DNA from 3 places in the Xenorhabdus griffiniae genome. Region 3 is predicted to be linked to each of the others. Evidence: predicted binding sites of a transcription regulator. Region 3 holds the regulator's gene; each other region holds the start of a gene.
The links. The regulator LexA, encoded in region 3, represses DNA repair genes until DNA is damaged. The targets are predictions, from matches to a motif close to TNCTGTATGTACATACAGNA.
Positions count from the first base shown of each region.

Region 1 (8,498 bases), 2.0 Mb from region 3:
CTCTTCTGTCAGAGATATTTTTACTACTTTTTATATCACTGCCGAGAAAAAATTCGCGGCATTGAGAGAATATCTGCAATCTCACTTTATTGAAGATGACATTCACAATGTCTCACTGTATGCGTCTTACCAATCAAGTCCCTATCGTACTGCATTAAATTGGGAGAAGTGTTCTCCCTCCCTGCAAACATTACTTAAACATCAGGGACTAGTTCAGCCGTTACTTGCCAAACCTCGACAAAAAAAAGCGCATTCCAGCTTAAATTATCATCAATGGTGTGAGAAAGTTATGTTGATGTTTAATTCACCAAGAGTTGAATGGAGTCAATAAAATGTTAGAACTCAAACAAGTTACCCCTCAATCTCCCTTGTGGAACTCATTTCTTCATCTTTATGGAGAATATTTTCAACGTCATTGGCCAGAAGTCTTTGGCGATCAGTCAGAAGAGGCTATTGCACGGGAAAATCATACTATCCTTGAACAACGCATCCTGCAAGGTGACAGGGGACTGTTTTTGTTGCTAACTGCCGGACAATTAGCGGGATTAGCGAATGTGTATCTTGAACGGGAAGAAAAAGTAACCCTGAATATTGCTGAATTTTATATCAGGGATGAATACCAGCGTCAGAAGCTGGGTTATGGATTATGGCATGCTATGTTGCAATGGGGACGTCGCCACGGTGCCACATATGTTCATTTGGAGACAGATGTGGGAAAAAATGCCAACTTCTTTTGGCAATCTCATGAGCTTTCAAGCCACCAAGTAGATGGACGCATACACTACAATGGCCCCATCCCCCCCTTAAAGATACTATGGATCAGACATGGGAAAATTATCCCGCTTGACCAGTTAGATTACTGCCCTGAAGATGATGTGATTGCCCTTGATGCCTCTTCAATCAAACAAGCTGGAGAAATTGGTAGACGAATATTAGGGAAACTTCCGTGGCAAAATATTTATACCTCATCTCAACGCCGGGCACTTGAAACTGCCAAAGCACTCAGCTCGGCATATCAGTCTTGTTCAATACAAGTAACTGATGCACTTTGTGAATTCTTTCCAGAAGAGCTTATTGGCATGAAACTGGCAGATATTCCGCATCGCTATGGTGAAGATTATGCTTATCGGTTACTGCATACTCCCCTTGATTCCCCTTTCAAAGATTCAGAACAGGTAACAAACGCGGCTGATAGGATCCATCGTTTTATGATGCAAATTGGCGATGAGCTTTCAATGTCTTCTATGCGGATTATTATTTCCCATCAAAATTTGCACAATATTTTCTTAGCTCATTTAATGACAGATGATCTCAATCTTTCTGGACGATTGCATCTTAATAACCTCCATGGCAGTACGTTTTTATATTGTCCTTATACTAAACAATTTGATATAGAAAATGTAAATATACCAATCTAACTTCAAGATGCGTGTGATTTCTCCCCGCGAAGCGGGGAGAAATCAGGTTTCATGTTGTAAATTACGACTTGAAGTTTAATGCATATATTCCTTTATGAGAGAGCAATATGTTAAAAAATATTCCATATATTATTTTTGACGCAGAGCCATTCTGTTTTGGCCCAATATCCACCACGTTAAATGTGGTGGAGAAATTAAAGCGCCGAAATAAATTAACACCGGATACTAAATTTATTTTATTAGGTACACTGACTTCTTCTCAATTAGGTCAAAAATCCGGCTTATTTGATGAAATTTATGAATGTGATACCACTTCGGCGACAGAACTTTCACGCTATTCTGAGCTTATTTCTGGTGCCAGTTTGTATATCATTAATACTAACCTTAACTCGATTGATTTCGTTTCAACGTTTAATACACCAATTATCTATATTGATACGCTATTTTGGATGTGGAATAATCTTCATGTTGATCTGCACAAAACTGAAAAGACATTTATTCAAGACTTTCATGGAATAGAACGCAATATTGAAAGATTCCATGATAAGCTTGGTAATTATCAAGTTATCCCCCCTATTCTTCACAATTCTCTGCAACGATGCATGATGGATGACCATCCTCCAGAAGGTATATTAATTACTCTTGGTGGCATTGATACAGTCTACGCCGATACAACCGATTTTTATTATCATTTCCTCAACGAGTTGTTGTCTATTCCCCAACTACAAAATGAAAACAACATTACTATTGCAGGTGGAGGCAAAACTATCGTAAATCTGGCAGAAATATTTGCCAAAACACATCCTCATATTCATATTGGCTGTTTCTCAAGGCATGATTTTCTGCAAAAATTACACCGTGCCCGTAAGGTATTAGCCAATCCGGGCCTGACAACATTTTATGAATGTGTCACTCTTCATAAAGACGTTTTTTTCTTACCACCGCAAAACTATAGTCAACAATTACAATTAGATGTATATCTCCAAAATTATTATAGTCATGAATACGGTTTCTTATGGCAACCGGAATATGGTTATCCTGATATACCCCCATATCTGCCAGAGAAAGAGGGGTTAGCATTAATTAAAAAATGCAATGAATTATTTATTAATAATCCTATAGAAAGAAAACGTGCCATCAATAAGATAAGTCAATTTCTTAAAAAAGAAGAAAACAACACTATTTCTTGTCATACTATTTCTCCAAACAACTCAGATGATATCATCGCTGATTACATTGAAAATAGAATATCCAATCAAAAATTGTAATAGAGAACCATGCTTTAGGTATAACACAATAATGAAAACATCATTTATCCCAATAATAATTTTTATGTTTGCATAAAGAAATAAATTATTATCATTTATTCATACTATATTAAAGCTTATTTCCATAAGAGGCGTACCTATGTCCATAATATTTTCTGATATTAAAGTATTTGTTGGTGGCCCTATCCAACACGCATTGAAATTCAGGGTACTAGACAATAACTTACAAGTTCACATTAAATCTGCTATTCACCATCTGGAGTCACTTGGTGCAGACGTTTTTTCAGCCCATCGTACAGAACAATTTGGCGGAACAACACACTTATTTACGCCAGAGGAAGTTTCCCAGCGGGACCGCCAATGGATGGAACAATGTGACATTTTTGTTGCCATTTTACCCGTTTGCCCCCAACAGAAACAGTTAATGAGAACAGATGGTACCCATATTGAATTGGGTTGGGCTTCCGCCTTAAGACGTCCAATCATCTTAGTCACCGAAAAACCCTTTGATAATTCGGCCAGCCATCTATTAAAAGGTTTGTCTGCTATTGCTCAAGTTCATCATATTTCCCTGAATGATTTTGTATATGATCCGGCTATATTAAGCCATACGATTCAATCTATTCTGGAAAAGGAAATTACCCCAAAATCTTCAGCCGTCGCATGAAACCAAGATATATACCAATCTCACTTCAAAATGCGTGTGATAGCTCCCCGCGAAGCGGGGAGATATCGGGCTTCATAGCGTGTTGTAAATTGCAACTTGAAGTTTGAGGGGCTAACGCCCCTATCCACTCATTATGGATGATTATCTGAATTATAGTGAAGCAGCTCGCTGTGCCAGCTAATTAATTCATCACGTAATTTTTCTGGTAATACCGCAACATGGCAGCCTTCTATTGCACCTGCTAATGCAAGCAACAAACTGATATTTGTTTTTTTTCGGTTCTGCTGGAGTTTAAGGTAAGTCGCTTTTGCCCCTAATATTCTTAATTCTTCGACTTTAGAAATACCTACTTTCCATAACTGCCTCTCTAAAACGATCCCTAAATTAGGGAGATCTTTAAGTCTAAGCGGTATTTTTTGTCTATTAATCATTTCTTTCATTGTGTATTGGTAGGCTAAATTTACATATTCAAATAATTTTGTTTGATCCTGCCAAATTGATTCATTAACACGGTAATACCGCAATGTTACAGGTATTCCTCTTTTTGAATAAATAAATTTTTCCATTCCCTTGGCTTTAAATAATATCTCAGCGTGACTATTTCCTCGTAAATAAAGCTCTCCATCAGAACTGATGGCAAATAAAACATCATCAATTAATAACCCAATACCGCCAAATTGAGATTTCTTCTTAAGTTTTCCCAGTGAAGATACACCATGTTGCAATTGAACAAAACGAGCTCCAGATAAAAACATTTTTATCACTCCATGAATCACATTCCAAAGTAATGTTTAATCATGCCTTCTATTAATAAAATAGATAACCAGAACAATTAATTAAAACCATACGCAATCTATTTTCAACTGCCAATCGTTAAGCCCGAAAAATCCTAATTTCTGTAAATTTTTGCGAAGCGCTTTGAAAAAAAGAGGCTTGCTTTTAATCAAATAGCGTTATACTGTATAAATATACAGTTTATTGTGGCGAGGAACATTATGAACACCCGATCAGCATGGAGATCTCTCACTGAGAAAAAAACAGCAGCAGCCAGCACAACAGTGAACGAACATAAAACAGACAAAAAAATGGTTGGGATGACCATGAAAAGCGTGTCTTTTGCACAACCACATCAATACACCTCACACACGATAAAGGGCATAGTCAGTGAACTGGTTTACAATGAACACCAGCCAGTCATTAATCACATTCTTCTTCCTTTATTGCACCAGTCAGGAAAGGAAAATCGTTGGTTACTTTGGCTAAATCCTAATAAGAAGTTAAGCCGCCAATGGTTAATAGATACCGGACTTCCCTTAAATAAAGTTGTCCAGCTAAACCAAATCCGTCCTGTTGCTTCAATTAGTGCCATGGAAAAAGCGTTGGCAAGCGGCAATTATAGTATTGTATTAGGTTGGTTACCGGAATTATCAGAATATCAATTAAATACGCTACAAATAGCCGCACAAAGGGGTATTACTCTCGGTTTTATTATGCGACCACAAAAATTATCACATCCGTTTATGGCACAAGCGAATAAGCTACAAATTTACTCATACTATTATCATTGACTTAAATTAGGATTAATCTCAATATTTTTTACGAAAAATAAGCTACTCATTGACAATGATTATTGTTTGTAATGAAAATCAATATATTAATACGGTAAGCATTGTAAATATTCGTCAAAAAAACTTATGTTTTGTCAGTCGTTAATTAAATTTTTTGTGTCATGAGTCACAGTGTACTTGTAACTTTTTAACTTCGTTGTAGACTTTACACAGTTTAGGGCATTGTGCTTACCGCTCTTATATTTCAGAACACATCTTCTGATTAAAGCATGGTAACCTAACAGAACATTTTAACCAGTGGCTAACAATAAGGCTTTTAAAGCCAATTGCCTATTTGGATGATAACGAGGCGTAAAATGAAAAAGACAGCTATCGCAGTGGCAGTAGCAGCTTTCGCAACTGTTGCTCAAGCAGCTCCAAAGGACAACACTTGGTATACCGGCGCTAAGCTGGGTTGGTCTCAATACCATGACGTAAATTTCTACGGTAATGGTTATGATAACCGAATTGGCAATGGTTCTCCCCATAAAAACCAGTTAGGTGCGGGTGCTTATGTCGGCTATCAAGCAACCCCATACTTGGGCTTTGAATTAGGTTACGATTGGTTAGGGCGCATCGCTTATAAAGGTAGCACTGATAATGGTGCTTTCCGTGCCCAGGGCATTCAACTGACGACTAAACTGAGCTACCCAGTGCTGGACAATCTGGATATTTATACCCGCCTTGGTGGTATGTTATGGCGTGCAGATTCCTCAGCGACCTACAATTCCAATGCATTAGCTGGAACCGGTCCAAAAGATCAACGTAGACTGAAAAACGATGACAAAGGTGTTTCTCCTCTGGCCGCGATTGGTGTCGAATACGCATTGACCAAAAATCTGGCAACCCGTCTGGACTATCAGTGGGTTAACAACATCGGTGATGCTACTACCGTTGGTGCCCGCCCAGATAACGGCCTGCTGAGTGTGGGTGTTTCCTACCGTTTCGGACAAGATGAAGCTGCGCCAGTCGTTACCCCAGCCGCACCTCCAGTTGTGCCAGCACCAGCGCCTGTCGTTGAAAGCAAGAGCTTTACCCTGCGCTCTGATGTTCTGTTCAATTTCAACAAATCAACACTGAAAGCAGAAGGTCAGCACGAACTGGACAACCTTTATAACCACCTGGCTAAAATCGATCCAACCCAGGGCAAGGTTCTGGTAGTCGGTCACACTGACCGTATCGGCAGCCAAAATTACAACCTGCCACTGTCTCAGAAACGTGCTCAGTCTGTGGTAAATTATCTGGTTGCTAAAGGTATCCCGGCAGATAGTATCCAGGCAGAAGGCCGCGGTAAAGAAAACCCTGTCACTGGCTCTACCTGTGACAAAATTAAAGTTCGTTCTAAACTTATCGACTGCCTGGCTCCAGATCGTCGCGTAGTCATCAACATTCAGGGCACTACTGAAGTTGTGACTCAGCCAAAAGCGGCTCAATAATGCTATTCTAATCAAGTTATTAAAAAACCCCATTTTTAATGGGGTTTTTTATCGGTAGACTTATTTCCCTAATATTGCTTCCAGATCTTGCTTTAAACTCGACATTTGGTGAGTATACTTTTCCCGATATTCAGCATCTTCCAATAGCTGTATGATTGTTTCTGACAGGGTATTGCCACGACGTCGGGATAGTGCTGAAAGCCGCTGCCAAACACGAAAATCCAGATCAATAGATTTCTTACGCGAGTGTTGGTGTTCAGCATTAAAATGACGTTTACGCCGTGCCCGAATCGTTTGTTTCATTCGGTTGGACAAATCCGGATTCATATGCAGAGCAATCCATTTCAGTACCTTGACTGGCTCACGTTCTAAATTCATCAATTCATTGATCGCATCTTGCGCAGCACTTTTTTCAATGTATTTAGTAATCGGCTCACCTTCACGGTGTTTTTTTGCTAAATAAGCCCATTTCCAGCCACATTCCAGATTTTCCAATTGTTGATATTTCATTTCATCTCTCAGTGACAGCGTAACTTAGATCAAGCATAGCAACTATTTCTTTAAATTGCCTATACCAATCTAACTTCAAGATGCGTGTGATTTCTTCCCGCGAAGCGGGAAAAAATCGGGTTTCATAGCGTGTTGTAAATTGCAACTTGAAGTTTAATGTGTATATAACAACAGAGAATATTGACATAGTTTACAAGCAATGAAAGCACTGGCTCAAATGTCGTTTATTACAAAATTCTGGCATGTTGGTTCATTGTCTAATCTTGTATAATAAACGTTTCCCTTTTCACTATATGATGTAGCTATCACTTTGACGAATATAAAACTAGACTGGCAGGCATTACAGCCAAACAATGCGCCTTATCAGGCACTCTTTAATTCTATCGCTGAATTGATCCCCATCACAGTGGATGTGGTTCAACCCAGGTTGCATAGTGGGTTATCCCTTTTCTGTCAAGCCTCCCTGCGTCAACCTTTTATGCTGCTGAAAGCAGAAGAGAGTGATGTTTATCTGTCTCTTTTATCCAATACTGTTTCTTCTTTGCTGCCGGAAAGCCGTGCCAATATCGGTGGTTATTACCAGATAGAGCATCAAACCATCACTTGGCACGCTTCCGGGGAAGGGATTTTTGCACCAACTGAACGCGTGGCTTACCGCGAATGGATTGAACCAGAGCAATTATTTGGCAATGTCTATACACACCAAGGAATACTTCAACTGCAACCAGGCCTTATCCATCAAGTCAATGGTGGTATTTTGATTTTGCCTCTGCGCACCCTGCTTTCTCAGCCATTGATGTGGGTTCGTCTCAAGCAGATGATTATTCAGCGCCGTTTTGACTGGCTGTCACATGATGAAAATCGTTCCCTGCCATTGCCGATACCGTCCATGGAATTGGATCTGCGTCTGATTTTAGTTGGTGACAGGCTCAGTCTTGAAGAGTTACAGGCCATTGAACCTGAACTCGCAAGCAGCGCATTGTATGGCGAATTTGAACTGGATATGCCCTTCCATGCAGAAGATGACCTGACAAGATGGTGCCAGTACGTTAATGGCATCATTCAGCAACAAAACTTGCCGCCATTAAGTAGCGATGCCTGGCCTGAGTTGATTAAACTTGCTACCCGTTACACAGAAGATCAATTCCGGTTACCTCTGGATCTTCAATGGATACAGCAAAAATTGGCAGCCGCAGCCAATTATCAGCAGGAAAAGCAGATCTCCAAACATTCTCTGCAACAAGCGGAAGATAATCGCATCTGGCGTCATAGTTATTTGGCTGAACGCAGCATAGATGAAATGCTAAAAGGCCAGATCTTGATTCACACGCAAGGTTCAGTTATCGGCCAAATCAATGGGTTATCCGTACTCGAGTATCCTGGCCATCCTGATCCAATAGGTGAACCTTCCCGTATCAGTTGTGTTGCCCATTTAGGGGATGGAGAATTTACCGATGTAGAACGCAAGGTTGAATTAGGCGGCAATATTCATGCAAAGGGTATGATGATCATGCAGGCTTATTTAATTTCTGAATTGAAATTAGAGCAACCACAACCGTTCTCCGCTTCGATTGTATTTGAACAATCCTATG
Region 1 is NZ_CP147737.1:1,839,824-1,848,321, reverse strand. Features, by position in the region: gene WDV75_RS08205 (hypothetical protein) at 1-331, shown strand, start outside; gene WDV75_RS08200 (GNAT family N-acetyltransferase) at 333-1,418, shown strand; gene WDV75_RS08195 (hypothetical protein) at 1,526-2,686, shown strand; gene WDV75_RS08190 (nucleoside 2-deoxyribosyltransferase) at 2,826-3,353, shown strand; gene WDV75_RS08185 (TfoX/Sxy family DNA transformation protein) at 3,485-4,108, opposite strand; gene sulA (SOS-induced cell division inhibitor SulA) at 4,349-4,921, shown strand; gene ompA (porin OmpA) at 5,278-6,396, shown strand; gene matP (macrodomain Ter protein MatP) at 6,457-6,906, opposite strand; gene WDV75_RS08165 (Lon protease family protein) at 7,217-8,498, shown strand, end outside.
Region 1: the regulator LexA is predicted to act here: its motif matches at 4,310-4,329, upstream of sulA (SOS-induced cell division inhibitor SulA).

Region 2 (8,498 bases), 2.1 Mb from region 3:
GCTACTCGCAAACGTTCTGCACTTAGATCTCCGCCAAATGCCAATAAACCATTGGGTTCAACCAGCGCATTAGTGGGATGGGGGAATTCATATGAGTTACCCAATTGAGCTATCGACATAAGTTGAATCACCTTTGCTCAGGATAGCTCTGTAGCTGATAAAATTGTTGCCGCTGGTAAAATTGATAGTAACGCCCTTGTTGAGCCAGTAGCGCATTATGCTGACCTTGCTCGATAATACGTCCTCCATCCATAACGCAGATTTGATCCATGAATTGCAAGCCAGTGAGGCGATGGGTAACGATAATCAAAGTCTTATGCTGACAACTATGGTGTAGCAGCGACAGAATTTGCTGTTCTGTATCTGCATCGAGTCCTTCAGTTGGCTCATCCAGCAGCATTAAAGGGGCATTGTGCAATAATGCTCTGGCAATACCCAAACGACGCTGTTCTCCACCGGAAAGCTGACGCCCGCCTTCACCCATCCAACAGTTTAGCTTTTTATCAGTGTCTAGCAAGTGCCCTAAACCTACTTGTTGCAGTACGGTTGTTATTTCATCGTCACCAGCATCTGGTTTTGCCAATAAGAGATTTTCACGCAAAGTATGGCTAAAGACATGTATCCGCTGGGGAACGATAGACATCATTGAACGTAATGTTGACTCATCATAATGGGAGATAGAGTGCTGATTAAGTTGAATTTCACCGCTATTGACATCCCAGGCACGCGTCAATAATTGCAAAAGCGTGGATTTACCACATCCTGTTTTTCCCAGTAAAGCAATATGTTCACCTGATGTCAGGGACAGAGAGATATTTTTCAATACTGGCTGTGGCTGGCCTGGATAGGTGAAATCAACATTTTTTATTTCAAGGCTTATCTCGCTATTTGCTTGCGGTCCATGAGAAGGGAAGGTGACTTCCGGTTTTTGGTGCATCAACTGAGAAACCCGAGTTGCAGATGCAATGACTTGCCCCATGTGCTGGAATGCCATGCTGACTGGTCCAAGTGCTTCAAACGCAGCAAGAGTGCAGAATGTAAACAGTGCGATCAATGCACCTGCCTGACTATTTTCTCCCACACCTGCCGCCGCTAGCCACAGTATCAGCGTCACTGTCATACCGGTGGAAAAAATCATGATAGCTTGTGAAAGGCCGGTCAAACTGGCTTGTTTTTGCTGGCTTTTCAACCAGTCATTTTCAATCTCTGCCATGGATTGACGAAAGCGTTTGAGTGCGCCAAACACGCTTAATTCAGCTTGCCCCTGTAAGGCGCTGGTAAGTAATGTACGATATTGGCCGCGTTGTTGAGTAATGTTTCTGCCATAAGGTTTTCCTGCGTGATAAAACACATAAGGTAATATCAGCAACATCCCTAACATAATACCGCCAATAGTATAGGCGAGGGGGGTATCAAGGAAGCTCAGGCCAAAGGTTAGAGTGAGAATGACGACGAATGCGGCGAGGACAGGGGAAATAACCCGCAGATACAAGTGATCCAATGTTTCGACATCCGCAACAAGCCTATTTAACAACTCACCTTGACGAAAACGAGCAATACCGCCAGGAGAAAGAGGGAGTATTTTTTGAAACGCAAAAACACGTAAATGTGCTAATACCCGGAATGTAGCATCATGGCTGACCAGCCGTTCACCATAACGACCAGCAGTACGAAAAATGGCCGCCCCGCGAACACCGGCGGCAGGCAGCATATAGTTGAATGTATATAACCCCGCGAACCCAGCCAGGGCTGTGCCAGCAAGGAACCAACCAGAGAGTGTTAGCAATCCAATACTGGCTAGCAGCGTCACAATCGCCAATACCATACCTAAGCTGATGAGAAACCAATGGCGGCGGTAGAGTGCGAGAAATGGGAGTAATACACGCATGATTAAAGCTCCACACTACGGTGAGATAACAGACGAGAAAATACACCTTGAGACTGGCTTAAAGTTTGATAATCACCTTGTTCGATAAGCAATCCATTTTCCATTACCCAAATCTGGTCATATGATAGTGTTTCTTCTAGCAAGTGAGTGACCAATAATGTGGTTTGTTGATGCGAGGCCTGATTTAAAGCCATCATCACACGCTGTTCGCTATGGGCATCAAGACTGGCGGCGGGTTCGTCTAAGAGCAATAATTGGCAAGGATTTAACAATGCTCGTGCTACCGCAATCCGCTGGGCTTGTCCGACAGACAGACGAGCAGCGTTGTCACCTATCACCGTATTGATGCCATCTGGAAGGTCGTTAATAAACTCACTGACATAAGCCCGTTCCATCACATCACGGAGTTGTGCTTGCGTTGCGTCATATTGGCCAAGACGAATATTGTCGAGCAGAGTCTGTTCTGGCAGGTATGGGTTTTGTCCAACCCAACTTAAGCGTTCACGCCATTTAGCGAGACTGAGTTCACGCAACTCAATGCCATTGATTTTCAAGGAGCCATGATAAGGCAAGAATCCCAGCAATACATTGATCAACGAACTTTTGCCCGCCCCACTTTTTCCAACCAGAGCAATCCGCTGACGCTTATCAATGGTAAAATGCAAAGGACCAGCAAGACGATGTCCATCGTGAGACATAATTTCCAGTTCTCTGGCCTCAATGGTAACGGGTTCATTATCTGATAATGTTTTCTCACCGCTACTTGCTGCCTGTTCTCCATCGCTGCTAAGTAAGGTGAAGAGCGATTCTGCCGCGCCGACTGCCTGGGCTTTGGCGTGATAAAACGTACCTAAATCGCGCAGTGGTTGAAAAAACTCAGGTGCCAGGATTAACGCAAGGAAACCGGCAAACAACGTAACCCCCACACCATAGCTACCAAAGTGCAATTCTCCCAAATAGGAAAAACCAAAATAAACAGCAACAACGGCAATGGAGATTGCGGCAAAAAATTCTAAAACCGCCGAAGATAAAAATGCCATGCGCAGAACTTCCATCGTTCTGCGGCGAAAACTTTCTGTTGACTCGGTGATTTGTTCAACTTCCGCTTCTCCTCGATGGAACAGGCGTAAAGTTTCCAAACCCCGTAAACGATCGAGAAAATTACCGCTTAAACGGCTGAGGGCAACAAAATTGCGCCGATTGGCATCTGCGGCGCCTAACCCCACCAATGCCATAAATAGCGGAATCAATGGCGCGGTTACAAATAAAATCAATCCTGCGGCCCAATTAATTGGAAATACAGTAACCAGGATTAAGATAGGGATCATGGTAGCAAGAGCAATTTGCGGTAGATAGCGAGAATAGAAATCCTGCATGTCTTCTATCTGCTCCAGGATAATGGTTGCCCAACTGCCGGCGGGTTTCCCCTTAACCCACATAGGGCCTAGTTGTTCAAGTTTATCCAATACCATATTGCGAATTTGTTGGCGTACAACTTTGCCACAAATAAATCCGACACGTTCCCGAACGGCATTGACAATCGCCCGTAATGTAAAAGTTGCAGCCAACATGAGAAATTGGTCAATAAGGTTTTCACGGGGAACATTGTCCATAATCAGGGCTTGCAGAATTGTCGCCAAGAGCCAGGCTTGGGAAATAATCAGCAATCCACTGATTAAGCCAAGCAGCATTGATAAACGAAGCCACCGACGGGCAGGTGCAGTTTGCTGTTTTAGCCATCGAACAAGTTCAGATTGTCTTGTTTTGTCCATAAGAAAAATTTCTGATTAGCGGGTGATGATACGGAATATCAAAACAAGCTGTATGTTACCTGTTAAAAAGCGCTACCGGAATAGCGCTTTAGGGAAAGATAGATTATTTGGTTGCCAGCCCGTCAAGGAAACGTTCGGCATCCAGTGCCGCCATACAGCCTGTACCTGCTGAGGTGATGGCCTGGCGATACACATGATCCATAACATCTCCAGCGGCAAAGATACCTGGAATAGAAGTCTGGGTGGCATTACCATGCAAGCCAGATTGGACTTTGATATAGCCGTTTTCCAGTTCCAGTTGACCGTCAAAGATACCCGTGTTTGGACTATGGCCGATGGCAATGAAAACGCCGGTAACATCCAGTTCTTCGGTATTATCACTTTTCGTATCACGAATGCGGATGCCTGTCACACCCATATCATCACCCAGAACTTCATCCAACGTACGATCAGTATGCAGAATAATGTTGCCGTTCTTCACTTTTTCCATCATACGGTCAATCAGGATTTTCTCTGAACGGAAAGTATCACGGCGGTGAATCAAATGTACTTCAGAGGCAATGTTTGCCAAATACAGTGCTTCTTCAACGGCAGTATTGCCTCCACCGACTACGGCAACCTTTTGTTTGCGATAGAAAAATCCATCACATGTTGCACAAGCTGATACACCACGGCCTTTGAAAGCTTCTTCCGAAGGCAATCCGAGATAACGGGCTGAAGCACCTGTCGCGATGATTAAAGCATCGCAGGTATATTCTTGATCATCACCAAATAAGCGGAATGGTCTATTTGAGAAATCAACTTTCTGAATATGATCAGAAATAATTTCTGTTTGAAATTTTTCGGCGTGTTGGAACATGCGCTCCATCAAGCCAGGGCCAGTCAGCCCTTCAGGATCGCCGGGCCAGTTTTCAACCTCAGTCGTGGTGGTCAATTGGCCGCCTTTTTCAACCCCAGTAATGAGGACGGGATTTAGGTTAGCGCGGGCTGCATACACAGCAGCGGTATAACCAGCAGGACCTGAGCCAAGAATGATAAGTTTACTGTGTTTGGCTGTGCTCATGAATACCTCATTTCCATTATCGCATATTGCAGATTTGGGGGATTGTAGGAGAAATAATAAGTTAAAAAAAGCGATTATCAGATAAAATATTCATGTTATTAACGATTTTACCGATAGATAGTAACTATGATGTAATCGTATTGTAAGAAATGATTGTTTAACTTTCTGAATTGAACGCCATTTATACATATGAGACATAAAACAAGCTATCGAAACGATTTACTGAAAATTTATTTGGTAGGTTGTTCTGATTTTTGTTCATTTACTTTGACAATCGGCTGTGCATTTGCGAAAACATCTGTGTAAGAGATAATTATCTCTCTTGCTAATCAATTGTTTCTATAAAATAGACAAACTAGTGTGGGTGATTTTCTCATAGAATATAAAAATTGCCGTTAAGCTGTTTCTGAAAAACCTAGTGTTTTAGGAGCTAGTATCTTGAGAGATAGTGTTCTGGGAAATGATGTTTCTGAGAGACAAAGTTCTGGTAATCGTGTCGTATTCCTAATGGATTTCAAGTTGTAGTGCGGCGGCAAGGGAACAAAACCTCAAGCGCATAGAAACTAATATAAGTGATGAGTGGCTGATATATGAGTAACTGAGTGATTGGGGTGAGTGAGCACAGCTAACATAGCAGCAACTTGGAAAGCAAAAGGGATAATTAATCGAATTCTGGGAGATAATGGTCTGGGAAATTGTATTCTGGAAGATTGTTTCTAGAGTTGTAGTAGTCCTTAAACCTTGGTTACAGATTAAGCGTTAACCTTTGAAGACATCTTTTCCAGCTCAACTGGTTGAAAGAGATAGGGAAAATGTTTTAGGTGTAGGAATATTAAAGAGAGAGCAATAAGATGATAGATAATAAAAAGCGTCCAGGAAAAGATCTTGATCGTATAGATCGTAATATCCTTAACGAGTTGCAAAAAGATGGCCGTATTTCTAACGTGGAATTATCCAAGAGAGTTGGTTTGTCACCAACCCCTTGCCTGGAGCGTGTGCGTCGTTTAGAGCGTCAGGGTTTTATCTCTGGCTATACGGCTTTGCTGAATCCTCATTATTTGGATGCATCATTGCTGGTATTTGTTGAAATTACGCTGAACCGCGGTGCAGCAGATGTATTTGAACAATTCAATACTGCTGTTCAGAAACTAGAAGAAATCCAAGAATGTCATTTAGTTTCTGGTGATTTTGACTACTTGCTGAAAACACGCGTGCCAGATATGTCTGCATATCGTAAATTGCTCGGAGAAACTCTGTTACGTCTTCCTGGTGTTAATGACACCCGTACTTATGTTGTAATGGAAGAAGTGAAGCAGAGTAATCGTTTAGTGATTAAGACTCGTTAAGCTTTCATCTAAAATGTACAGATGCAAAACAGGAAAAACTTAGGTACACTCCTGTTTATGCATACAGTTTCAACGCTGAGCTCCCCTCAGCGTTGTTCCGTTTAATCAACAGAAAAACCTGGAGAGCCTTTCTTGAACCAGGAATATACAGAAGACAAACGTGTTAAGTTAAAGAAGATAAGCAGTGGCCGCCGGCTTCTGGAAGCCGTTCTGTTGGTTATTGCTATCTGTGCTGTGTACTTGATGGTAGTGCTTATCAGCTTTAATCCATCTGATCCCAGTTGGTCACAGACATCATGGCATGAACCCGTCCACAATTGGGGTGGCAGTGTTGGTGCTTGGTTATCTGACACGCTATTCTCGGCATTTGGTATTCTTGCCTATGCAGTCCCGCCGTTTATGTTGTTAGGTTGTTGGAATGCTTTCCGTCAGAAAGATAGGCAAGAGTACATTGATTTCTTCACACTTGCATTACGTGTCATTGGTGCTTTGGCCCTGATACTGACATCATGTGGTTTGGCTGCTCTCAATATTGATGATTTAAATGATTTTGCTGCTGGTGGCGTCATTGGCAATTTGTTCGGCAATGCGATTCTGCCTTGGTTTAACATCCTGGGAGCAACTTTGGCTCTGCTTGGTATGTGGGGCGTTGGGTTCACATTGTTTACCGGATGGTCATGGCTTACGATTGCAGAAAAAATTGGTGCAGTGATTCTGGATTCGCTGAGTTTTGTCGTCAATCGTGGTCGCAATAATGCTGAATATGATGAAAATGATTTAGAAAATACGTTAGCTTCCGAACGCTCAGCCAGTGAACAAAAACATGCGGAGCAGGCAGATAAACATGAAATGGTTATATCTACTGAAACGCTAGATGAAGATGATGTATTACTGACAGCTCCAACGTTAGCCGAATTAGCTGATACAGATTCAGCGTTACAGCCTGCATCAACCTCGCCAGCATTGGATCAACTTCAGGAACAAGAACCTGTTCACTATTCTTTTGAATTGCCAGATGATGACCAATCAGATACAAATCCACAATCCGATGACTTTTCTCAGGCTATTTCAAATCTATCCACAAACAGTTCTGCTGGCACGAATACGCATTTACAAGATGATAATGTAACAGATACGTTTACTCTTCCTGCAAAGGATAATGTCAATTTAAAAGATGCGGCAACGGATATCGCGACCTCTGCGGTTGTGACGAAAAATCCACAGATTAAACAAGGTATTGGGCCTGAAATGCCACGCCCTAATCCTGTAAGGATCCCAACCCGTCGCGAATTGTATGGTATTAAAGTGCCTTCTCACCGTTTGGCAGAGCACATGCAACGGAAAGAAAAAGAGAGGCAGAATGAGCAGGTTGCAGAAGCTAATGAACAGCGAATGGATGCCCAACAGCAAGACATGTTGCGTCAGCAATTCCTCAAGCAGCAACGTGAGCGCTATGGTGCTGATTTTGAGGAAGGAAACAGAGAGTCAGAGTCTCGTGAAGCAAGTACGCTGATACATAAGCAACCAGTGGTAGCTGATGAGCCTACAAAAAATAGCGTAGATAAGCAGACCATAGACGAACAAATAGTAAACGAACAGCCCATAATCGATGAACAAAAAGCGCAGGAAGAAGCGTTGCGGATAGCATTTGAGCAACAGCAACGTGAACGTTACCAACTAAATCAACCTGAGCCTGCTGAATTTGTATTTATGCCAACAGAGCCACTGAATCAACAAGTTCAGGAAAAAAATATAGCGACTCCTCTTGATTCTCATGAATCGAGAGATCAGCATATTTTTGCGCAGCAACCGCAGCAACCGCAGCAACCGCAGCAACCGCAGCAACCGCAGCAACCGCAGCAACCGCAGCAACCGCAGCAACCGCAGCAACCGCAGCAACCGCAGCAACCGCAGCAACCGCAGCAACCGCAGCAACCGCAGCAACCGCAGCAACCGCAGCAACCGCAGCAACCGCAGCAACCGCAGCAACCGCAGCAACCGCAGCAACCGCAGCAACCGCAGCAACCGCAGCAACCGCAGCAACCGCAGCAAGATAGCTTGTTCCATCCATTTTTGATACGCAATGATCAGCCATTGCCAAAACCAACGACGCCGATGCCTTCTTTGGATCTTTTGGCCGAACCACCGGCGGAAGAAGAACCGGTTGATATGTTTGCGCTTGAGCAAACCTCGCGTCTAATTGAAGCGCGTTTGAATGATTATCGCGTTAAAGCGGATGTTGTTGGATTCTCTCCAGGGCCTGTCATTACACGATTTGAATTAGATTTAGCGCCTGGGGTCAAAGCTTCGCGTATTTCTAACTTAGCACGTGATCTTGCTCGTTCACTTTCAGCGGTAGCGGTTCGTATTGTGGAAGTTATTCCGGGCAGACCTTATGTTGGTTTGGAATTACCCAATAAAAAACGCCA
Region 2 is NZ_CP147737.1:1,769,834-1,778,331, forward strand. Features, by position in the region: gene aat (leucyl/phenylalanyl-tRNA--protein transferase) at 1-119, opposite strand, end outside; gene cydC (heme ABC transporter ATP-binding protein/permease CydC) at 128-1,888, opposite strand; gene cydD (heme ABC transporter permease/ATP-binding protein CydD) at 1,891-3,660, opposite strand; gene trxB (thioredoxin-disulfide reductase) at 3,764-4,723, opposite strand; gene lrp (leucine-responsive transcriptional regulator Lrp) at 5,575-6,069, shown strand; gene WDV75_RS07945 (DNA translocase FtsK 4TM domain-containing protein) at 6,313-8,498, shown strand, end outside.
Region 2: the regulator LexA is predicted to act here: its motif matches at 6,119-6,138, upstream of WDV75_RS07945 (DNA translocase FtsK 4TM domain-containing protein).

Region 3 (8,498 bases):
GATGCCTTTTCAGGAAGGTTTTATCACTCCGGAAGCGTTAAATAATGAAAGTAAGCACTTACCTATAAGTGAAAAATACTGGTTACGTGAAACTGTTTTGTATGGGGATAACATCCCGTGGCTTTTAGGGCGTACAATTATTCCAGTGGAAACACTCACAGGCCCAGATAAAAAATTGGTTGATATCGGAACTGTGCCACTTGGACGTTATCTTTTTAGTGGTAATAATTTAACGCGGGATTATATTCAAATAGGTCGGCAGGGGGATCGCTGGGCACGCCGTTCCTTGTTGAGGCTGTCAGGCAAGCCACTGTTGCTCACAGAGACTTTTTTACCGAATTCACCTGTATATAAATAGAATTAAGATCAACAGAACTAAAGGGGAGAAATAGATTGAAGGTTAGTATGACGCGAGATAAATGGCGTGCTTATTGCCGTTTAATGCGTATTGATAAACCTATTGGCGCATTATTACTATTATGGCCAACCTATTGGGCATTGTGGATCGCCGCAAAAGGCATACCAGATTGGCACATAGGGTTAATATTTACTCTTGGTGTGTTTTTCATGCGTGCTGCGGGATGTTGCATTAATGACTTCGCAGACAGAAAATTTGATGGGTATGTAGAACGGACAAAATCTCGTCCTCTTCCCAGTGGCGATATTACCGAAAAAGAAAGCAAAATCTTGTTTGCCACACTGGTACTCATTTCTTTCGCACTGGTTTTAACACTGAATAAAATGACGATTGCATTGTCGGTCGTTGGTCTGGCATTGGCGTGTGTTTACCCTTTTGTCAAACGCGTTAGTCACTTGCCACAAGTTGTGTTAGGTGCGGCTTACGGCTGGTCAATTCCGATGGCCTTTGCCGCAGTTAGTGAATCCTTACCCTTGGAATGCTGGCTGTTATTTTTAGCCAATATCATTTGGTCTGTAATTTACGATACGCAGTATGCCATGGTTGATCGTGACGATGACCTGAAAATCGGCGTGAAATCGACCGCCGTACTTTTCGGACGCTTTGATAAACTGATCATTGGCATTCTGCAATTCATCATGCTGGGCATTTTGGTCTTCGTTGGCGGGATGGTGAATCTGGGCGGGATCTATTATTGGACGGTATTGCTGGTAACAGCATTATTCATTTATCAGCAAAAATTGATCACAAATCGGGAAAGGTCTGCCTGTTTTCACGCTTTTATGAACAATAACTACGTTGGTTTAGTTCTGTTCCTCGGCATCTTTTTTAGCTATGTCTAATAGGGTGTAGCGTTTAGATAACGGGCGGATTACCGCCCGTTATCTTCTGACCAGCGTGGTGTCGTTATTGCTGATCTTGTGTTACCTGTACAGGTTCATTTTGTTCTGGTGGCATACTGACACTTTCAATCGTCAAACGAATTTCAGGTGACATCAGCTCACTCAATACATGATAGAGTTCTTGAGCACTGGTGGTAATCATATCGCCGCTGTCTTGAATATAACCTTCTTCACGCAACGTATTGACTGAACAGGCAAAAACAGCCTTGTCAAAGAACTCCGGCGCATTGATGCCATGCAGCACTGACAGACGTTGTGCCAGCATCCGGCTCTCTTTTTCCAGTACACCACGGCTAATTTCAGGTGTGGCATTCAACAAAGAGAGCGTAATGGCATAACGTTGCAGCGTTTCCCTGATGCCGGCTGCCAGCAATTGCAGCGGGCGAATACGCGCAGGATTTAGCACCAGCATTCCTTGCTCTTTGTTGCAGATAAGGCATTGGCGTGCCAGCTCATCAATCAAGGTATTGACAACCTCCGGAAGCGTTTCCTTGCTGTAACGCATGAAAAGTTCCTGCTTGATCAGCGGATAAATCAGCGCTACTTGTCTGAGCAATTCACTACGGCTAATGCGGCGGTGATGCATAATAATACTGGTGATCAGGGAAGGCAGGATCAATAAGTGCTGGATATTATTACGATAATAAGTCATCAATACCGCGCTTTCACGTGGCAGGATAATAATATCTCCCAGACTATCTTTCTCGACCTCAAACTTATCCATCATAAGAGCGTGATCTAGCAACTCTTCTGCGGTTTGGTTTGGCACCGTGATATCGTCAGTGTAAGGCACATTACGCAATAATTGCAGATAGCAATCCAACTGCTCAATAAGCTGTTCACGGGTCAGCGCTCGCTGGCGTGATGACAATAACGCCGTAGTGCATAAATTAATAGCATTGGCAGCGGCAGCATTATTGATATTGACCATAATATTGTCAGCCAGTTTACTGACTGTTGGTGTCAGCCATGTTGGACGCTGAGATTCGATTGGATCAATGGAGTCACGCCACTCAGGTACATGCTGATTCAGGTATTGTGTCAACGGGATCGGTTCACCAAAATTCACGTAACCTTGTCCCAGATTACGTAATTTGCGCAACCCGCGCACCATCTGGAAAAAGCCTTCTTTTTCCTTGGTTGCACCGCGCAGCTCTTTGGCATACGTTGCCACTTCCATCACATGCTCATAACCGATGTAGATCGGTACAATCGTGATGGGACGAGATTCCCCTCGTAGCATGGCTTGCAAGGTCATGGAGAGCGTCCCTGTTTTGGGATCAAGCAAACGACCAGTACGGGAACGTCCTCCTTCGACAAAGTATTCAACTGAATAACCACGGGTAAACAACTCGCCGAGATATTCACGAAAGAGGGTTGAATAGAGCTTATTACCTTTAAACGTACGGCGGATAAAGAACGCACCGAGACGACGGAATATCGGACCGGCAGGCCAGAAATTCAGGTTAATGCCCGCAGCAATGTGTGGTGGAACTAGCCCTTGGTGATAGAGCACATAAGAGAGCAAAAGGTAGTCCATATGGCTGCGGTGGCATGGAACATAAACCAGTTCATGGCCATCCTGCGCCAACTGGCGAACTCGTTCGGCGTTATGAACATTAATGCCTTGATACAAACGGTTCCAGGTCCAGCTTAAAACCCGATCAGTCAAGCGTACGGTTTCATAGGAGAAATTTGCGGCAATCTCTTCCAACATATTGATGGCATTCTGTTTTGCCTTTTCGGGAGAGATTTTCTTGCTACGGGCTTCATCAGCAATCGCTTTTTCTATTGCTTTTGAGGTCAATAACTTGTTGAACAGATCCTGTCTGGCAGGTAAACGAGGCCCAACGGCCGCAAGACGTTGGCGGGAATAGTGCATCCGAGCTACACGGGCGAGTTTATTGGCGATGATATTATCTGTACCATGCTCATCGGCCATATGACGTAAAGACACCGGTGTGGAGAAACGGACAAAACTATCCCGTCCAAGCCATAAGATGGCAAAAAACTTCTGCACGCCATTTAGCAAGCGTAATTGTGGCGTGGTATGTCCTTCTTGCCCTTCGCGTCCCGGGGAACGACCAAACATGACGGAAACAGGCACCATCTGAATATCCAGATCAGGATTATTGTGGTGCAAGTCCAGATAGGAGTGAAAAATTCTCACAGATTCATGTTTTGGTGCATAACAACGGAACACACGTGGACCGTTATCGATAAAGACACAGCTGGGAAGCTGTGTATCACTAATTTCCAAAGGATTCAACGGATCAGGCAGATCTTGCGCCAGACATTGTTGACGCAGAGTCAATAAGTCTGTTTTTGAGTGATACGGCAGTATATACAAAATAGGCCGAGTCGTATCAAGACGCAGCTCCGCAATAGGATCCGTAGGGATTAATTTACTTTTTACTAATAATTTTAGTGGTAAATTCAATAACTTATAATATATTTTACGCCAACCTGACATAACTGCTTTAAGCCTCTTGTTAGCAACGCATCGCAAGGATACCAGAAACAGATTTTGAGATCTGTGGAAATAAGACAATAATAAGAGCTAAAAGTTATATAACCATATAATCATTAAGTTCATTAAAGAAAATTTTTATGGCAAATCAATCAACAGGTTTAAGCCGTATCATTAAAGCGGCTGGGTATTCGATGAAAGGAATCAGGGCTGCATGGCAAAATGAAGCGGCATTTCGGCAGGAGGCAATTGCGGCCATACTTGCGATCATCGTTGCATTTTCTTTAGATTTTAGCTTGCATGAGAGACTCTTCCTGATTGGCTCTGTTATGCTGGTGGTCATTGTCGAAATCCTCAATAGTGCCATAGAAGCAGTCGTCGATCGTATCGGTAGTGAATATCATGAATTATCAGGTCGAGCGAAAGATATGGGATCGGCGGCGGTATTGCTCACCCTGCTTTTGGCGTTGTTTATTTGGGGAATGATCTTCTGGTCGCATTTTATGCATTGATGGCGCGTATCTTTTCATCAAATACGTTATTTAGCTGCTTTTACATGCTGACAGGTTCCCAATTCGACTTTACCTGTATATACTCACAGTCTGACTGTATAAACAAACAGGGGGCGAAATGAAAGCATTAACTGCCAGGCAGCAGCAAGTTTATGACTTGGTGCGTGACCATATTTCGCAAACGGGTATGCCACCAACACGTGCTGAAATTGCAGCGCGACTTGGTTTTCGTTCACCTAACGCAGCAGAAGAGCATTTAAAGGCACTTGCGCGTAAAGGGGTGATAGAGATTATCTCTGGTGCATCCAGAGGTATCCGTTTGCTGCTTGAAGAAGCTGAAGGGGCAGGATTGCCGCTGATCGGTCGTGTTGCTGCTGGGGAACCACTGCTGGCGCAGGAACACATCGAAAGCCATTATAAGGTTGATCCTGAATTATTCAAACCAAGCGCTGATTTTCTGTTACGTGTCAGTGGCATGTCCATGAAAGACATTGGGATTATGGACGGAGATTTACTGGCTGTGCATAAAACACAGGATGTTCATAATGGGCAAGTCATTGTAGCGCGTATTGAAGATGAAGTCACAGTAAAACGCTTCAAACAAACAGGAAACAAAATTGAACTGATTGCTGAAAATCCGGAATTTAAACCTATTGTTGTTGATTTGAGCGAGCAGAATTTCACTATTGAAGGATTGGCCGTCGGCGTTATTCGTAGCGGGGACTGGTTCTGATTGTAAAGGCGGATAATTGCAGTTGCCATTCTGGGGCGGTCATTTTTCCTAGAACCCGTTAAACTTAAGTTCAACGGGAGCTTGAAAAATATATGATTATATCAGTTATGACCGCCTCATTGCCCAATTTGGCTGCAAATGTTTTTTCTTATTTCTTTTTATTTTCTTCAACCGAATGATTGTGCTGACATATATCGCGCTCCGTGCAGGATTCAATCTCATGGCAGGAAGAACATAGGCCATGAACTTCTATCACGCTATTTCGTAAATGAAACCCCGTACCTTGCGCTAACTGTTGAATCGCTGATTCAATATTCTTTGCATCCTTTTCGGTCACAGAGCCACAAAATTCACAGATAAACATTGCCGAAGTATGGCATGGTTCTTCAAAATGATGGCAAAGCACATAGCTGTTTGTGGATTCTATCTTGTGAATAAAACCTTGTTCCAGCAGAAACTCTAATCCACGATAAACTGTTGGAGGCTTGGCTTGTGGCTCGACTTCACGCAATAAATCCAGCAAATCATAAGCGCTTATCGCGCCAGGCTGTTCAGTAATCAAACGAAGAATCTCAAGGCGTTGAGGTGTCAAACGAACTCCTCTTGACAGGCAGATTGTTTCAGCCTGTGCCAGTAACTTTTTTTGATTGATAGTTTTCATTACACCTCTCACACCTACCCGATGCTAATGACTTTAATGTTATCATGTTTTTTAACCTGAGAGTGGGATCTAGATGATGTTCGGTTCTCGTCTGATATGTAACATAGCGGTGAAGAAGAGGGGTTAACTTGTCATGATGAGATACTTGAAAATAAAGTTAATCCGTGGATAAGAACAATAAAATGGGCTAAAAAACGGAGAAAATAAAACTGAAAATATTGGATAATATCTGAGGATTTAAATTAATTTATCTGGATAATTATATTGAAAATTAAAATTATATACCAATCTAACTGCAATATGCGTGTAATTTATTCCCGCGAAGCGGGGGAATCAGGTTCCATATCGTGTTGTAAATTGCAACTTGAAGTTTAATGCGTATAAATACATCTTACTTAATTCATGGACTAAAAATGAAAGAATTATTGCAAAACCACCCGAATAATAGAAGATTTCCTGTGAATGGTTTTAGGATAATCAAAAATATCCTCAAGGAAAGAAAAGGCGTGGCATTTCTCAAGCCTATTCAGGTAATTGGCTTAAGTGCTCTTTGGATTGCAACACTTTTTTTAGGGGTATTATCGGTCGGCATAACGATACTGATCTTTGATGCTAATAACGTACCTTCAAAGGGATATATACTTTGGGCTAGCATGATTGGCTTGAGCTTACTTGGTATATATCTCTCCACTTATACTTTCCAACGTATCAAAAATCTCCCTATTACCGAACAAAAACGTTATTACTTACAGGCAAAGTATTCTGTTTTACCGGAAGAAAAGCGTCAGGCATTGCGTTTGCATATCGTTAACTGTTATTACGAGGGTTTTTGGACAGAAACATTAGAACATTACCCTTTAAAAAGCCGAGTTTCTCACGATAATTACCAATACCGTATCTTGCCCTTATCTGATGCAGAGCCTCATCAGTCCCAAGTCTACGCAGATTGGGGAATACTTAATGAAAAAGATTATTGGAAAGTAGTGCATGATTTATGGGCAGGAATACACTCAGAACGCTTTGCAGTTGATGCGGTTTTTACTGATGGCGAAATGTTTAAAATACTTGGCAGTTTAATTGAAGAGCCAGAAGAATATGTACAACAATGTTCTCGCTCAATTAATGGACGCCCGCCCGCTTTACTTTGGGGATTCGATCTCTGGCGCGCGATTGTTTTGAGCCGAAATTGTTTTGCAGCGGGCTATATTAGTGAAGAAACGGCGTGGAAAAATATACTAAAAACAGCTGATTATGTTTATGAAATTTTTGGCAGCTTCGATGAATTCTATACGAATTATCGGTTAGGTAATGCCTATTGGAGTCGGGATTTTGACACAGCGAAAGGACGCCTGAAAGCGTTTTTGTTTTACAAGGAACATTGTGACTGGCCGATGGCTCAATTACCCTGGCCAAACCCGAAAGGTATCTTTATGGAGCAATATATGAAAGAGGGTTTTGCTGATGTGGTCAATTCTATGTTACGCGATCAACAAATGGAAGATCCACTCGACGACGATGAAGTCATGGATGAGGAATATAGCCATACTGAAATCCGCGTTTTGCACTAACAGCCTGATGTATACTATATGGTACCAAGGGACAATGACAAAAAAGTAATATAAGTACAAACATGGCAATATATGAATTAACACAGGATACGTTAATCGAAGTTAAAATGACTTCATTTGAGGCAGAGAAGCTAAAGGAACGACAAGACATTCAGCGTCTTTTAAAATCACAAATTGGAGCCATTAGCCCAGATACATTAGTGATTGCAGAAGAATATAGTCATTTTGTTGGCTCTAATCGCCGCGTTGATTTACTTGGTATCGATAAGTCTGCCAATCTCGTCGTCATAGAGCTTAAGCGGGATGACGACGGTGGTCATATGGAACTTCAGGCGATTCGGTACGCCGCCATGGTTTCAAATCTAACGTGGGAGCAGGCTGTTAGTGCCTACCGGGAATTTTTGAATCGAATGGGACAGGATATTGATGCTGAAAGTTCGTTGTTGGATTTTCTGGCCTGGGACTCTCCGCAACATAATGATTTTGCCAAAGAAACGCGTATCGTTTTAGCTGCTTTTAGTTTTTCTAAAGAGATCACAACATCGGTTTTATGGCTGAATGATATAGGGCTGGATATAACTTGTGTTCGTCTTCAACCTTTTCGAGTCAATGAAAAACTTTTATTGAATGTTGAGCAAATTATTCCTCTTCCTGAAGCGGTAGATTACCAGATAGAGGTACGCCATAAAAACCGGGAAAAGAGAGTTGTTAGCAATGAAAAAGATCACTCATCACTTAATTTGTATGTTAATGGAATTCTTTACCAGCAAGGTTTCCGTAAGTCAGATATTGGTTTTTATACAGTTAAGGCACTTGAGGAGCATAAATTAATTGATGAGTCTGGTTTTCACTATCTCCGAAATAATAAAACTTGTTCGTTTCAGTTGCTGAAAAAATATGAAGAAATTAAAGGAACTGAAGACAAATACAAAAAGTATCGTACACAGTTAGAGCCTGAGTTTGCTTATCAAGGTGAGGAGTATTACATCGCTAGAAATTGGAGTCTTTCTAGCACAACTCGATTTATTGATGAAATCCATGAGAAATTTTCGTCACTACGCTTTAAATGGAGCTAATTCAAGTATTCATTTTTGGTTGAGTTTGAAGCGATCCTTTTCGCTCTGTATAATCGCCCGCCTTGGATAATTTAGGGGAGTTTGTGCTCCCCCCATTAATATTTCCTAATGGCTGAATAAGCCGAAATGAACCAGAATATCACCTTTATCCATGTGGT
Region 3 is NZ_CP147737.1:3,828,533-3,837,030, reverse strand. Features, by position in the region: gene ubiC (chorismate lyase) at 1-358, shown strand, start outside; gene ubiA (4-hydroxybenzoate octaprenyltransferase) at 406-1,260, shown strand; gene plsB (glycerol-3-phosphate 1-O-acyltransferase PlsB) at 1,325-3,793, opposite strand; gene WDV75_RS17145 (diacylglycerol kinase) at 3,931-4,302, shown strand; gene lexA (transcriptional repressor LexA) at 4,421-5,035, shown strand; gene zur (zinc uptake transcriptional repressor Zur) at 5,184-5,696, opposite strand; gene WDV75_RS17130 (DUF1266 domain-containing protein) at 6,110-7,264, shown strand; gene WDV75_RS17125 (hypothetical protein) at 7,327-8,340, shown strand.